3 regions of the Ruegeria sp. HKCCD7628 genome follow, and region 2 is predicted to be linked to each of the others. Evidence: riboswitches for the same ligand, from Rfam matches in the RefSeq annotation. Region 2 holds a riboswitch; each other region holds the start of a gene.

Region 1 (5,248 bases), on a different contig from region 2:
CAATCCGGGTGCCGACAGGCCGAGCGCTGGTCGATCCCTTTGGGCAGGGTCCGCATCTCGGCCACGCGGTCGCTGATCTTTTGACCCAAAAGCATCCCGCCACCGCCGGGTTTGGCGCCCTGCCCCACCACAATCTCGATCGCGTCGGCTTTGCGCAGATCGTCGGGGTTCATGCCATAGCGCGAAGGCAGATACTGATAAACCAGTTTCGAGGAATGACCGCGTTCCTCGGGCGTCATACCACCGTCACCGGTGGTGGTCGACGTACCGGCAGCTGACGCTCCGCGACCCAGCGCCTCTTTCGCGGGGCCAGACAGCGCACCGAAACTCATGCCCGCGATGGTGATCGGGATATCCAGCTGGATCGGGTTCTTGGCAAAGCGCGTGCCCAGCGTGACCGAGGTGTCACAGCGTTCGCGATAGCCCTCCAGAGGATAGCGGCTGACCGAGGCCCCCAGAAACAACAGGTCGTCGAAATGCGGTACTTTGCGTTTCGCGCCGCCGCCGCGAATGTCATAGATGCCCGTTGCCGCCGCCCGCCGGATTTCCGCGTTGACCGGGTTTGAAAACGTTTCAGACTGTATCGGCATCGTGCGTGGTGTGTGATCGTCCATAACCGTCTTCCTCAGTATTCTGCCGCGTTGTCGACATCGAAATTGTAAAGCTGCCGAGCCGAGCCATAGCGTTTGAACTCTTCCGGCTTGGCATCCGCGCCCGCGCGCTCCAGCAGGTCTTGCAACAGGGTCAGATGTTCGGGACGCATCTCTTTTTCAATGCAATCCGCGCCCAGACTTTTGACCGAGCCGCGCACGAATAGCCGCGCCTCGTACAATGAAACCCCCAGCGCGTCGCCCGCATCACCGCAGACCACCAGCGTCCCCGCTTGCGCCATGAAGGCGGACATATGGCCGATATTGCCATGCACCACAATGTCGATCCCCTTCATGGAAATCCCGCAGCGCGAGCTGGCATTGCCCTTGATCACCAACAACCCGCCATGGCCCGTGGCCCCGGCATATTGACTGGCATCGCCTTCAACGATCACAGTGCCCGACATCATGTTCTCGGCCACGCCCGGCCCAACAGAGCCTTCGACCCGAACGGTCGCCTGCTGGTTCATCCCCGCGCAGTAATAGCCGGTTGAGCCTTTGACCGTGACCTCAATCGGGGCATCCAGACCGACAGCGATGGCATGGCTGCCCTTGGGGTTCTGAACCTGCCACTGGGTCTGGTTTGTCTCGGTGCTTTGGGCCTGAAGGGCGGCGTTCAGCCCGCGCAGGCCCTGTTCGGCAACATCATAGCTCTGCATTTTAGTGGCTCCAGAAATAGACGGTTGCGGGTTCGGGTTCCCAGACGCGGGCATCCTCGATTCCCGGCAGGTTGACCAAGGCGCGATACTCGCTGCCAAAGGCCACATATTGATCGGTCTCGGCCATTACCGCCGGTTTGCAGGCGATGGGGTCGCGAACCACGCCGAACCCATCCTTGGTGCCGACCACAAAGGTAAAGAACCCGTCGAGATCCTCAAGGCTGCTTTCCAGCGCCTCACCCAGAGTGGCCCCGTTTTGCATTTTCCATGTCAGATAGGCCGCGCCGACCTCGGTATCGTTCATGGATTCGATCCGCACGCCCTCGCGCATCAGTTTGCGGCGCAGGGCGTTGTGGTTGGACAGCGATCCGTTATGCACCAAGCACTGATCCGCGCCGGTGTTGAACGGGTGCGCCCCTTCTGTGGTGACGGCGGATTCAGTGGCCATGCGTGTATGGCCAATCCCGTGGCTGCCGGACATCGAGGTCAATTGGAACCGCTCCGCCACCTCTCGAGGCAATCCAACTTCTTTATAAATTTCGATCGCATCGCCATCGGACATGATCCGTAGGCCAGGGCGCAATTCCCTCAGGGCCTGCCGCGCAGCGCTGACTTTGTCGTTGGCCACGCTCAGAACCGCATGAGTGTCATTGCGGCCCAAGCTGACGGGGCTGGTCAAGACGTCGGCCAAATCTTCGGCCAGAGTCTGAAAATCCGCGTCCGGATTGTCGGATTGCACGGTGAGCTTTGCCTGATCTCCGACAGGTCCATAAATCGCGATCCCGGCGCTGTCCGGGCCGCGATCTGTCATTGTGATCAGCATATCTGTCAGCATCGCGCCCAATTGAGGCTCGAGCGTTTTGTCCTTCAAAAAAAGGCCGACAATTCCACACATGTGTCAGCTTCTCCTGTGTTGAGTTGGGCAGACGCTAACACCTGAACTTCAGGTTATCAACAAAGGGAAATTAATATTCATAAGGGGAATATTTTCGGCTATCTATTTCCCCCGCATTCAAAAATCACGGAGAGCAACCCCGCAAAACCTCAGCAGCGGTTTATCAATCGCCGAATCGTGACTAACGCGTCTGCGGATATGAGATGATCGACAGGTAGCGGGCTGGCAGTTTGCGCAGCACCTCGGGTCCATGCGGTGCGTCCGCATCAAAGAACAACGTATCACCCGGCTCCAGCAGGTAAATTTGATCGCCGTGTCTGTAATCGACTTCGCCTTCAAGCATGTAGAGCATTTCAATCCCGTCATGCTGGAACGTCGGGAAAGTGTCGGACTCTTCCGTCAGCGTGATCAGATAGGGTTCGACCACAACACCACTGGCATTAGACCCCATATGACCCAAAAGGCTGTATTGATGGCCTGCGCGTGTCCCGGCTCTCTCTGTTTCAACGCCCTTTCCCGCTTTGGTGTGGGTTGCGTTTCGGGTTTCTTCATATCTGCGGAAAAATGCAGTGATCGGTGTGCTCAGAGCATTGGCCAGCGATTGTAGCGTCGTCAATGAAGGCGATGTGTAGCCGTTTTCGATTTTTGACAGCATACTGATGGATAACCCGGTCAGCCCCGACAATTCCGCAATTGTCACGCCCTGCTGCAACCTCAACGCGCGGATTTCACGACCGATCGCCGTTTCGAGGTTCTTTTCACCGGGGTCCCTGACCTTGTGGGGATCCTGAGAAAACTGAGGTTTGGACCTATCGTTTGATGCTTTCACCAACCTATCCTTAACGCCTTTCGCTTCGTCGTTATCGCCTGCAATTTTCTTGAAGGGAAACATATTTTCAAAACTACATTCCTGCGCAACCTCCGGTGATTTGTGTTGACCGGCGATCTGATCTCGGGCAGTGACGCATTTGATGGTTCCCTGGGGCATGCTCCAGCGGTGAAAAGGGAATACGGTGAGGTTTAAGTGCCAAGTCCGTAACTGCCCCCGCAACTGTAGGCGGTGAGCGAAGCCAATATCCCACTGACGTGAATAATGTCGGGAAGGGTGGCCAAGCCTCGACCCGCAAGTCAGGAGACCTGCCATCGCAACCGAAACCAACCCGGGGCGGGGCGTCCTGGAAGGAGGCTTGATGGTACCTCGTACGCCTTTATGCGCGACCGCGTTTCAGTACGGCCCCAGGGGCCGTGGAACAGACGCTTGATGGCCGAGCCCACTGATCATTTTGTTCTGATCTGCGCGACCTGTCAGGGTTTGGAGGCAGCGCAGCACATTGCGGATGCCTTGTGCCCTGAATTGCCTGCGGGTTTCGCAGTGCGCACAGTAGACTGTATGGCTGGATGCGATCACCCGGTCACTGTCGGATTTCAGGCCCTAGGAAAAGCCCAATACCTGTTTGGTGATATCGGCACCGAGCAAGAGCTGAATGCTCTTGCCCAATTCGCCGCGCAATACCTGGGCAGCGCAACTGGTTGGACAAAGGCCACAGACAGGCCGGCGCCTCTGATAACCAAGACATTGGCGCGCATGCCGGCGTTGGCTGTTCGAGGAGCTCGATGATGACCAGACCCTTCCTGCAGGCGCGTGGTGTAGCCTACTATTCTTTTCACGGTGACGTTCTGTTGCAAGACATCTCGTTCGACCTTGAAGAGGGGTCGGTTCTGGCCATTGCCGGTCCGAATGGCGCTGGCAAAACCACTCTGCTGAACTTACTTTGTGGCGCTGAAGCTCTGTCCGAAGGCGACGTTCTGGTGCAAGAGCAGAGCTTGAAGACACTGTCAGCGACGGAGCGCGCCCGAAAAATTGCCGTCGTCAGTCAGCAGGAATATCCCGATGGGCGCTTGCATCTGCGTGACTATGTGGCACTTGGGCAAATTCCAATTCGCTCGGACCGCTCCTCTGAAGATCACGCAAACGACTTGACGCGAATTCTGGACCTGACCGGCCTTTTGGAGCTTGCCGACAAGCGCATGGCAGTGTTGTCGGGTGGCGAACGTCAGCGCGCCCATATCGCGCGTGCGCTGGCGCAGAACCCTACTCTTCTGTTTTTGGACGAACCGACGAACCATTTGGATCCCGACGCCAAAGGGCGGATGTTGTCGCTGGTCGCTGGACTGGGGATAACCGTCATAATGATTGTCCATGACATTGTCATGATCCCCGAATTCGCCACCCATGTCGCGTTGATGAAATCTACCCGGCTGACCGGGTTTGGCCCTGTTTCCGAGGTCCTGACGACTCAACATGTGCGCGACACGTTCGGCGTCGACTACTTATTCTTTCAGCACGACGGTCGGATGATCCCCGCGCTGGACATACGAAAAACCACTGTTTCCCAACCCTCCAGGAGATTTCCAAAATGAAACATATCTTGTCCGTGGCTCTGGTTATGGCCATGGCGAGCGGTGTTGCTGCGCATGAAGTGACCGTAGACAATTGTGGTGAACCGCTGGTGTTTGAAACCCAGCCCGAACGGTTGGTCGTACATGACATGAACATGACCGACATGGCCTTTGCGCTGGGTCTGCAAGACAAAATCGTCGGCCTCACGGGCATCACCGGCTGGTACAAAACCAGTCCTGAATTCGACACGCTACGTGGAGATATCCCCGAACTGGCACCGAAATATCCATCGGTGGAAAATATTGTCGCGGTAGAACCCGATCTGTTCTTCGCCGGCTGGTACTATGGAATGCGTCCCGGTGGTGATGTAACGCCAGAAACACTTGCCCCGTTCGGGATCAAAACCATGATCCTGACTGAAAGCTGCGTTCATCTGCATAAAGACCGCCCCGAGGCCAGCATGGACCTTTTGTTTGACGACATTCTGCGGCTGGGCAAAGTCATGCATGTCGAAGACAAGGCCGAAGCGCTTGTATCTGGTTGGAAGGATGAACTGACCGCAATCGAGGCACAAACCGCAGACTTACCGAAACCTCGAGTGTTTCTGTTGGATGGCCCGGCGGACGCTCCGTTCACTGCTGGG
Region 2 (5,248 bases):
CGTGGTCTATCGCGCCAGCTGGCCCGATGAGCGGATCATCCGCGCCACCTTGGAGACGCTGAAAAACGCGCTGGACGACGGCATCGCCCGCACCGCGCTGATCATGGTCGGCCCTGCGCTCACGGGCGAAGGGTTCGACGAAAGCTGTCTGTATTCCAAGGATTACGACCGCCGCTATCGCCCGCAAAGCGCCGATAGCCCGTGGTCCAGTTGGAGCCCCGAGGATGAATGACGCGATGACTAACCCTCCGGGCCTTTTGATTTCCGCGCCGTCCTCGGGAACGGGCAAGACCACGGTCATGCTGGGCTTGTTACGTGCGCTGGCCGAGGATGGTCTGACCGTTCAACCCTTCAAAAGCGGACCCGACTATATCGACCCAGCCTTTCACCGGGCGGCGGCGGGTCGGGCCTCGTTCAATTTGGACAGTTGGGCTATGGGTGAGCCTCTGTTGAATTCAATTTCAGCGCAGGCTGAGGGCGCGGATATCGTAGTCGCCGAAGGTTCGATGGGGCTGTTCGACGGCGTCGCCAAGCCCGGTGAACTGGGTCATGGGTCCAGTGCGGAAACCGCGTTACGGATGGGCTGGCCGGTGGTGCTGGTGCTGGATGTGGGCGGCCAGGCGCAATCGGCGGCGGCGACGGCTTTGGGCTTCAAAATGTATAACCCCGATCTGCCCTTTGCCGGCGTGATCCTTAACCGCTGCGCCAGCCCCCGGCATGAGCGGTTGACGCGGTTGGGAATGGAACGCGCGGGCTTGCCGGTTCTGGGCGTGCTGCCCCGTCGTGGAGACCTGACCCTGCCCGAGCGGCATCTGGGCCTGATCCAGGCGGTTGAACATCCCGATCTGGAAAGCGCAATTGTGGGCTACGCCGCGTTCCTGCGCGAGCATGTCGATCTTGAGGCGATCAAGCGGGCGGCGTCCTCAGGCCCGAATGGGCCATCGTCCGCCGCGCTGCCGCGGCCACCGGCGCAACGGATCGCGCTGGCCCGTGATTCTGCGTTTTCGTTTACCTATCCGCATTTGTTGGAAGGCTGGCGCGCGGCAGGGGCCGAGGTGTTGCCGTTCTCGCCATTGGCGAATGAAGCCCCTGCGGCGGATGCCGATCTGGTTTGGTTACCGGGTGGATATCCCGAGTTGCATGCAGGCACTCTGGCCGCTGCATCAGTCTTTCAGGAGGGGCTACGGAAACATGCGCGGACCAAGCCCGTGCATGGGGAGTGCGGGGGGTACATGGCGCTGGGACAGGCTCTGATCGATAAAGAGGGTATTTCGCATCAGATGGCGGGGTTGTTGGGGCTGGTGACGTCCTATGAAAAGCGCAATTTCAATCTGGGCTATCGCCGCGCCGAACTGCTGGCCCCGATGCCCGGCTATGCCGTAGGCACGGGCCTGCGGGGGCATGAGTTCCACTATTCCTCGATCATCGAGCAACCTGACGCGCCTTTGGCCCGTGTGTTTGACGCAGAAGGGGCCGAAGGGCCGCAGACCGGATCGGTGCGTGGCAACGTGACCGGCACGTTCTTTCACCTGATCGCGCAGGCCTCAGCATGAGTGGGTTTGTTTCGTTCATTGGCTCAGGCCCCGGCGACCCGGAGCTGTTGACGCTGAAGGCTGTGGACCGGATGCAGAAGGCGGATGCGGTGCTGTTTGATGACCTCAGCAGCGGGCCGATCCTGAACCATGCGCGCGACGATGCCGATCTGGTAGGCGTGGGCAAACGGGCGGGCCGCCCCTCGCCCAAGCAGGACCATGTCAGCCGGTTGCTGGTGGATTACGCCCTGACCGGGCAGCGGGTCGTGCGGTTGAAATCCGGCGATGGCGGCATGTTCGGGCGTCTGGAAGAAGAACTGGTGGCCCTGCGCGCGGCTGGGATCGAATACGAGATCATACCCGGCATCCCCTCGGCCGTCGCGGCAGCGGCAGCGGCGGGCATCCCGCTGACCCGCAGGCTGACCGCGCGGCGAGTACAGTTTGTCACTGGTCATGATGTCAGCGGCAAATTGCCCGAGGACCTGAACCTGCCCGCTTTGGCCGACCCGGATGCGACCACCGTCGTCTTCATGGGCAAGCGGACTTTTCCTCTGCTGGTCGAAACGCTGAACGCCCACGGTCTGCCGCTGGAGACGCCAGCACTAATGGCCGAATCCGTCTCGACCCCCGAACAAAAGCTGCATCGCAGTACTGTAGGCGCGCTGTCCGAAAAACTGGCGGATGAGATAGGCACCGCCCCGGCGCTGATCCTTTATGGCCCGCTGGCAGAGTTTGACGATGTTTGACCTGACCTTGATCGGCATCGGCACCGGGAACCCTGACCACGTGACCTTTCAGGGCGCGCAGGCGATCCGCTCGGCGGACCTGATCCTGATCCCCCGCAAGGGCGAGAATAAGGCCGATCTGGCCGGGCTGCGCGAAAAGGTCATTGCGCAGGTGACCGACACGCCGCCGCAGATCGCCTATTTCGACATCCCCAAGCGCCGCTCGGAAGACGGGTATCTGCGCGGGGTGGACGAATGGCACGAAGCGATTGCGCTGCGCTGGCGCGAGGCGATTGCCGCCCATCCCGGCGCACAGCACGTGGCGCTGCTGATCTGGGGCGATCCGTCGCTATACGACAGCTCACTGCGAATCGCGGCGCGGTTGGACCCTCAACCGACGACGCGGGTGATCCCCGGCATCACAGCGCTGCAGGCGTTGACGGCGGCCCACGCGATTCCGATCAACGAACTGGGTGCCCCCTACATCGTTACCACGGGGCGGCGGATTCGCGACGAAGGGTGGCCGGACGGTGCATCAAACGTGGCGGTCATGTTGGATGGTGAGTGCTCGTTCCAACATCTTCAGATGGCAGATTATGACATCTGGTGGGGGGCTTACGTGGGCATGACTGAAGAAATCCTGATCAACGGCCCTCTGACCGGTGTTGCACAGTCGATTCTGGACACCCGCGCCGCTGCGCGCGCTGATCATGGGTGGATCATGGATATTTATCTTCTCAAAAAGCGCATGATCTGACCTAAAACGTCGCAAATGACGATTGCGCTGCAGCAGATGGAACGGCTAAATGAACCTGTCTGGTCCTGTCGGCAATACCGGCAAGCTAAGAGGGAATGTGGTGAGACCGCGCGCGATCGAATCCACAGCCGCCCCCGCGACTGTAAGCGGTGAGCCCTGTTCAACCAGCCACTCCTGAGTTTCAGGGGGAAGGCGAACAGAGGCATCGACCCGCGAGCCAGGAGACCTGCCAGGCACGAATGAAAACACCAACCGTCGGGTGCGACGGTAAAGGAGAACTAAAAATGGCAACTCAAGCAACAACCGCTTCGACCTCACGCGTTGGTATCCTGCCGGTTATGTTCGCTGTGGTTCTGGGCCTTGGCGTCATCACGCTGACCGGCCACGTTCAGGCCGCGGCCCTGCATGACGCAGCCCACGATGTGCGCCACGCGACCGGCTTCCCCTGCCACTAAACCCATGTTTAGCCGTATCCTGACCAGCGCGTTGTTCGCTGGTGCTGCAGCGGGGCTGATTGCCGCCTTGCTGCAGTTGGTCTTTGTGCAACCTGTGTTGCTGCACGCGGAACTGTATGAATCAGGTGAATTGGTCCATTTCGGCGGTGACGTCGTAAGTGCTCACCCCGAGCTGCCGGGAATGTTCTCGGACCTGTTCCGCGATGCGCTGAGCGTCATTTTCACGATGCTTATCTATACCGGTTATGCGCTGATGATGATTGCGCTGATGTCCGTGGCTGAGGGCAACGGCCACAAGATTGACGGGCGCACCGGCGTTTTGTGGGGGCTTGCGGGGTTCATTGCCGTGCACCTCGCACCCGGATTCTCACTCGCGCCAGAAGTGCCCGGCGTGGCAGCAGCCGATGTCGCTGCGCGTCAGATCTGGTGGTTTGCGACCGTCGCCGCAGCAGGTGTTGCCATGTGGCTGATTGCCTTTGGCGGCACCCTGATCAGCTATGTGATCGCAGCCGCCCTGCTGTTGGCCCCACATCTGATCGGCGCGCCCGAGCCGGACGTGTTTACCGGCCCCGTTCCGACCGAGATCGGCGCGCTGTTTGCCGCACGCGCCTTTGGCATCGGACTGGTAGCCTGGGTTTTGGTCGGGGCATTCGCCGGATACTTCTGGCGACATGAAAGCCAGCGTGCCGAAGCTGCGGCCTGACCAGCACGCTTATGAACACGCCGAGACCAGCTCGGCGTGTTTCTACTACCATCAAGGAACATAAAATGGCACGCTCACTTGCCCTGTTTGCAATTGGCATGGTTTTTGGCAGTGGTGCAGGATTTGTGGTTGCGGCTGCAAATGGCGTCACTTTCGACGGCCGTGACCATGGCGATCCCGCACATCACAGTTCGTCTCACGCCGAGGCAGCCGCACACGATCATTCGACTGCCATCAACCTGCCTGCTGGCGCTGATGCTCCGGGGCTTGAGATCGCTCTTACGCCCGATCCTATGGCGGGCTGGAACCTGCATGTCATGCCGCAGAACTTTCGGTTCTCACCACAAAATGCCTCAAAGACCGATGTCGACGGCGAGGGGCATGCACATGTCTACGTAAATGGAGAGAAACTGGCCCGGCTGTACGGTAACTGGATGCATATCGACCATCTGCCGCAGGGCGAGGTCGAAGTCTCGGTCTCTCTGAACGCAAACAGCCACAGCCCGCTGATGGTCGACAACATCCCCGTCAGCGCGGCGGTCACACTACAGGTCGACTAAAGCGCCGGAATACGCGCCCGCAAACACATCCGGAGCCGCCCGCAAGGCCGGGCGTCTTCGATCCAGCCTTTGGGGCTTTCCAGATAGGTCCGGCAGGTCGCCACGATATCATCGGCGTCCGAAGCGACATCGACCCCTGAAAACACATATGACGCACCGCCATCGGCCTGCAGCGCGATGGCCACGGGTTCAGAGCATCCGCTGAAACAGGCGTGCTGATCGACCGAAACCCTTCCCTCAATCCCCGCGCGGGTCAGGGCTAATTCGACAGCTTTGACCTCAGCCCCGCAATCGCGGGCACCGGCACAGGACGAACATATCAACAGGCGCATCTGATCCAATTCGGACCTCATCGGGTGGCACTTGCCTGTTTCTGGGGGTTTCCGGCCACAGGCGCAATCGGGAAAACGCACAAGATTGTGAGTGCGCCCTGTCCCGCTTTCTGGCATCACAGTCTCAACCCCGTAACAGGAGGCCCCGATGAATGCCCTTTGGACTGCGATAGCCCTGATAGCG
Region 3 (5,248 bases), 390 kb from region 2:
CAACATCTGCCACATGCGGGTCAGGACCCGCATCGGCAGGGCCTCGGCCATTTGCTGACCCCGCGCGCGTTCATCTGGGGGCACAGTCGGGTCTTCAGCGGCATCCGGCGTGATCTTTACCACCGACACCCAATGAGTGATCTCGGCCAGATCGCGCAGCACGGCCAGCGGGTCGGCGCCTTCGGCATATTGTGCGCCAAGTTCGGTCAGCGCCCCGGCGGCATCGCCACGCAGGATCATGTCCATCAGGTCCAGCACTCGGCCCCGGTCGGCCAGACCCAGCATCGCACGCACCTGATCGGCGCTGGTTTCCCCGGCGCCGTGTGAAATCGCCTGATCCAGAAGAGAGGTCGCATCGCGGGCTGAACCCTCGGCGGCGCGGGTGATTAGTGCCATCGCGTCTTCGGCGATCTGTGCGCCTTCGGCATCGGCGATCTTGCGCAGTAGGCCGATCATGTCCTCGGGCTCGATCCGTCGCAGGTCAAAGCGCTGACATCGGGACAGGACTGTCACCGGCACTTTGCGAATCTCGGTGGTGGCAAAGATAAACTTCACATGCTCGGGCGGTTCCTCAAGCGTCTTGAGCAGCGCGTTGAAGGCGCTGGTCGACAGCATGTGGACCTCGTCGATGATGTAAATCTTGTAGCGGGCCGAGGCCGCGCGATAGCGGACGCTGTCGATGATCTCGCGAATATCGTTCACACCGGTCCGGCTGGCGGCGTCCATCTCCATCACGTCCACATGGCGACCTTCCATGATCGCCACACAATGTTCGCACTGGCCGCAGGGTTCGGTCGTCGGTTTGCCCTCGCCATCGGGGCCGATGCAGTTCATGCCTTTGGCGATGATCCGGGCCGTGGTGGTTTTGCCGGTGCCGCGAATGCCGGTCATGATAAAGGCTTGCGCGATCCGATCCGCCTCGAACGCGTTTTTCAGCGTGCGTACCATGGCCTCCTGCCCGACCAGATCGGCAAAGGTTTCAGGGCGGTATTTACGGGCAAGAACCTGATAGGCGGGGCTGGGCGTGTCGGTCATATCTGCTCTGTCGGATTCGGGTTCCGACGCAGCCTAGAGACCCCCGCCGCCCGCGTCCACCGCCGCCTTGGGGGAAATTCGGTTTGCAGGTCAGTTTGCACAGCATAGAAGCTATGTGGAAAGGAGGCCGGGGATGGAGCCATTTGCAATTCACGTGGTCGAGGTCGGGGCCGGTCATTTCGCGCTGTCGCCGCTGCCGGGGCGCGCGGGGGAGTATGCGCGGGATTTGGATATCATTCGCCGCTGGCGGCCCGATCTTGTGATTTCGATGACCACAAGCTCCGAGATGGAGCAGACCGGAGCGGGAAAACTGGGAGATGACCTGCACGCCGAGGGCATAACCTGGACGCACCTGCCGATTGAAGATTTTGGCGCGCCGTCGCCGGACACCGAGGCCGCGTGGCCCCGGATCAGCCAGTCTGCCGCGCATATTCTGGCGCGTGGAGGGCGGGTGCTGGTGCATTGCCGGGGCGGGTGCGGGCGGTCGGGCATGATCGCCCTGCGGCTTATGGTCGAACAGGGCTTCGCGTCCGACGCGGCGTTGCGCCGCCTGCGCGCCGTGCGGCCCTGTGCGGTTGAAACCGACGGGCAGATGCGTTGGGCAACCTGCGCGCCGGACTGAGTTACAGCGCCAGATGCTGCTGGGGCTGTGCTGGTTGCGCCGGGGCCAGCTCTGACACTTCAAGCATGGCACAGGGCGGCACTGGCAACTGGCCGGCCGGACGGGCCGCAGCATCGGGGCCGAACAGCATATCCGCATAACCATCCAACGCGTCGAGCGAGGCGTCCGTGCTAGTGCCGCAGAAGATGCGAATTTGATCTTTCTGGGCGCGGAATCGGGCGATGCAGCCCTGTGGGCAATGGCCCAGCTCTCCGCTGCCGTCCAACGCGAAGTCATCCGACGTGGCAGGCACTGCGGATTCCATCGCCTGCACAATAGCCCGTGCCATCTGCGCCAGAGCCGGGCAGGTCTTGCCGGTTTTCTGACATAGGGTTGCACTGAATTGGTGCGTTTTTGTCTTCCAGATCATAATGCGCCCTCCGCGCGGGGAACGGGGCGTAGATCAGGTGTGACAGCGCGCTGACAATCCCGCCCGGATACCCCGCCCGAGTTACAGTTTTGCTTTGATGGCAGGTCTCCTGACTTGCGGGTCATAGCGTTGCCGACCTTCCCAGCCTTGCGGGCCAGTGGTATTTCGGCATTGCTCACCGCTTACAGTTGCGGGGGCAGTCGCGGCATTGGATCGTTCCGGCATGACCGGGCAGAACCGCACCGTGTTCCCTTTTCATCTTGTCCCAACACGGGACAAGAACCATCACGCCATCGCTAGCGGTTGAGCGGGCTTTGAGTCAAGCGGGCGCGCGCGCAAAGTGGACGTTTGGTCATCTTGATGCGCCCTTGACTCAGCCCGGCCAAAGAAGTGGGGATAAGGGGTGAACCGAACAGTTCAGATCAGGTGAGCAACGCTATGCTGGATGATACACCCCCCGTCCTGACCGAGGATTTTCGGTTTTCTGCCGGTTCGGCAATGCTGTCGGCGCGCCTGTACCGGCCCGTGACTGATCCCAAAGTCGCCGTGGTTGTACATGGTGCGACCGGTGTCCCGAGGGATTACTATCAGCATTTCGCGAATTGGCTGGCAGCGGATCAGGGGATCGCCTGCCTGACCTACGACTATCGTGACTTTGGCCACTCACTGACCGGATTACTGCAGGAATCGCGGGTAAAGATGGCGGATTGGGCGCTGACCGACATGCCTGCCGCCAGAGCGGAAATGCGCCAGCGTTACCCACACGCAGAACACTGGAGCATAGGGCACTCGGTCGGAGGGATGTTGGGGCCAATACAACCTGATATCGACCATATAGATCGCATGATCTGTGTGTGTTCGGGGCTGGTGACAATCAGTGATCACCCTTGGCCTTATCGCGCGTTGGCGTCCTTGTTCTGGTATGGACATGTTCCGCTGGCGGTAAAAACAGTTGGATACCTGCCAGGAAAGGCAGTGGGATTTGGGGCCGACCTGCCTGCATCGGTTTACTGGCAGTGGCGCAAGTGGTGCACGGCACCCCAAAATTATCTGCCAGAAATCGGAAAAACGCTACCTGCCGCAACCTGGGCAGAGAAAGGCAAACCGGTCGATCTGTTCACTTTCGAGGACGACCAGATGGTTCCGCCCGAAGCCGTTTGGCGGTTGGCAGATCTGTACGGCTCCAGCGCTCGGCGTCATGTGCTGTCGCCGCAGGAATTCGGACTTAAGGACATTGGCCATATCGGCGCGTTCGCGCGTCGCAACGCGTCCCTATGGCCGCGCTTGATCGCATAAGTGCTGCGTGTCTAAACCGGTCAAAACTGTCGGGGATGAAGTGAGAGGTTGGACATCGACCCAAGCGGGGCTCGTTGTGGCTGCTTCCTTCCGGACCTGACCAGGTTGGCGAGGCGCTCGCCCGCGCCAACCTCTCAACGGTGGATATAGGCATTTGGTTCATGCTTGGCAACCCGTCAGAGGGAGAGCTGAATATTCAGAAAACCTTTCGCATCCGGACCGATGACTTTGGCGCGGTAGCGTGCCAGTTCTTCCAGGTGTTGGTCAGCGGCCGCTCCGGTTTTCACAAGCGCATGGGCACCGGGTATGGGTGACAACCGAAAAGGCTGGAGTGCCTCTTCCAAAGGGTCCATCGGTAAGACGCCCGACAGGTAATCCCGTACAATATGTTGAATCGGAAGGACCGGCAGAGGAATTCGGGTCGCGTTTTCGGAAAACGGGAAATTCCCGCCTCCGTTGGCGCGATAGTTGTTCAACGCGACAACAAAGCGCTGATCTGTGTCGATAGGGCGGCCGTTGAATCGCAATCCGCGAACCCGATGGCTGTTGGGATGAAGTATTGCGCCACCTGCGTCAAACCGCGCCGGAGATGCTAGATCTAGTGCGTAAGTTAACCCGTGTAGCACGTCAAAATTATGTCCGGCGCGATTCGTATCCACAAGGTCCGATTGTTCACCCGGCCGCATCTGGTTCAGCACGCCAGCGGACATTTCCAGCCAATCCTTGATTTCAGTGCCCGAGACAATGACGGCCTGCATCTCGTTCGGAAACACGTTCAGGTCGGCAACATGGCGCGTACATATCTGCCCGGGTGGGATATCGGTGAAAAACCGAGGTCCTGCACGACCGCCGAATTTTGACGGTGCAACTGCCGACAAGACGGGTAGCCCTGCATAGGCAGTTCCCTGCATATGCTGCCGCAATGCTGCAGCTTGCGCGGCAGCCACAAGCGCCAGACCGCGATCCCAGGCGCAAAAGCTGAAATAGCTGTGCAGATGATGCGACGTGTGTCCAAAGAGCGTGTTGCACTGCGCGCGAGTTTCGCGGTGCGCCTTGGCAAAAATCCGCGACAGTTCGGGGTCTTCCGGAACCTCAGCGCCAACAAAGTCGGGTGCGATTGCCTTCAGGTGTGAACGGTGCGTTTCTACCTGCCATTTTCCGTCGTCACCAAGTTTCATCGTCAGGTCAATCACACCAAGATGCGACCCAGCGCTGCCCGGCATGACAGCCGGCTTGCCGTGCACTTGACCTTTGGCACTGTCCACGAACGCAAACCCTTCATGCGACGCGCCCGGCAAAGTCAGATGTGAATGTCCCGCTATAATCGCATCGATTGGCCCGATGGCCGCTAGGGGAATCACCGCGTTTTCCAGATTCGGCTCCGGTTGGGCGGTGCCAATCCCGGAATGCGCCAGCGCGATCACAAGATCGCACCCAGCGGCCTTCAGCTCTTGCGACACGTGTCGTGCCGTGGACAGGATATCGTCGATGCGGACCTTTTGCTCTAGCCGGTGCGCCTCCCAGTTCGCAGTTTGCGGCGGCAGGGCTGAAAAAACGCCGATTTTGATCGGATATTCGCGGCCTCCGGCTTTCATGGTTCGGTTTAGCACTGCCTGCCTGCTCCAAGCACCGGGGCGGTCCAACCGGTGCGCGTTGCTGCATAGGACAGGGCAGGGGGATTGGGGCAGGATACGGTCCAGAACCTGCAAGCCGAAGCCGAAATCATGGTTTCCGAGTCCGATGGCATCGTAATCCAGCGCTTCGAAAGCCTCCATCAGAGGATGACAGGTCTGGGTTTGTGTTACGGCCCATTCCCCAATAGGCGTTCCCTGCAGTGAATCCCCGTTATCCAGCAAGATGGTCAGGGCATCTTTGACCTCGTTTCG

What was found. Region 2 has a riboswitch for cobalamin ahead of AC2TAD_RS03545 (CbtB domain-containing protein). Riboswitches for the same ligand answer to the same signal wherever they lie in the genome.
Region 1: linked by a shared signal. The riboswitch ahead of AC2TAD_RS13910 (DUF1636 family protein) and the one ahead of AC2TAD_RS03545 (CbtB domain-containing protein) in region 2 are both predicted to bind cobalamin.
Region 3: linked by a shared signal. The riboswitch ahead of AC2TAD_RS05440 (hypothetical protein) and the one ahead of AC2TAD_RS03545 (CbtB domain-containing protein) in region 2 are both predicted to bind cobalamin.

Annotation. Positions count from the first base shown of each region.
Region 1 covers NZ_JBWVBA010000006.1:82,561-87,808, forward strand. The annotation lists gene AC2TAD_RS13890 (FMN-binding glutamate synthase family protein) at 1-614, opposite strand, end outside; gene AC2TAD_RS13895 (protein GlxC) at 626-1,309, opposite strand; gene AC2TAD_RS13900 (class II glutamine amidotransferase) at 1,311-2,204, opposite strand; gene AC2TAD_RS13905 (helix-turn-helix domain-containing protein) at 2,386-3,033, opposite strand; cobalamin riboswitch at 3,160-3,363, shown strand; gene AC2TAD_RS13910 (DUF1636 family protein) at 3,466-3,822, shown strand; gene AC2TAD_RS13915 (ABC transporter ATP-binding protein) at 3,822-4,625, shown strand; gene AC2TAD_RS13920 (ABC transporter substrate-binding protein) at 4,622-5,248, shown strand, end outside.
Region 2 covers NZ_JBWVBA010000001.1:703,851-709,098, forward strand. The annotation lists gene cobM (precorrin-4 C(11)-methyltransferase) at 1-232, shown strand, start outside; gene AC2TAD_RS03530 (cobyrinic acid a,c-diamide synthase CobB) at 225-1,553, shown strand; gene cobA (uroporphyrinogen-III C-methyltransferase) at 1,550-2,278, shown strand; gene cobF (precorrin-6A synthase (deacetylating)) at 2,271-3,014, shown strand; cobalamin riboswitch at 3,058-3,262, shown strand; gene AC2TAD_RS03545 (CbtB domain-containing protein) at 3,299-3,469, shown strand; gene AC2TAD_RS03550 (CbtA family protein) at 3,474-4,172, shown strand; gene AC2TAD_RS03555 (hypothetical protein) at 4,238-4,732, shown strand; gene AC2TAD_RS03560 (DUF1636 family protein) at 4,729-5,085, opposite strand; gene AC2TAD_RS03565 (DUF302 domain-containing protein) at 5,213-5,248, shown strand, end outside.
Region 3 covers NZ_JBWVBA010000001.1:1,094,007-1,099,254, reverse strand. The annotation lists gene AC2TAD_RS05450 (DNA polymerase III subunit gamma/tau) at 1-1,035, opposite strand, end outside; gene AC2TAD_RS05445 (protein-tyrosine phosphatase family protein) at 1,169-1,657, shown strand; gene AC2TAD_RS05440 (hypothetical protein) at 1,659-2,066, opposite strand; cobalamin riboswitch at 2,149-2,368, opposite strand; gene AC2TAD_RS05435 (alpha/beta hydrolase family protein) at 2,505-3,362, shown strand; RNA gene ffs (signal recognition particle sRNA small type) at 3,401-3,499, opposite strand; gene AC2TAD_RS05425 (bifunctional 2',3'-cyclic-nucleotide 2'-phosphodiesterase/3'-nucleotidase) at 3,539-5,248, opposite strand, start outside.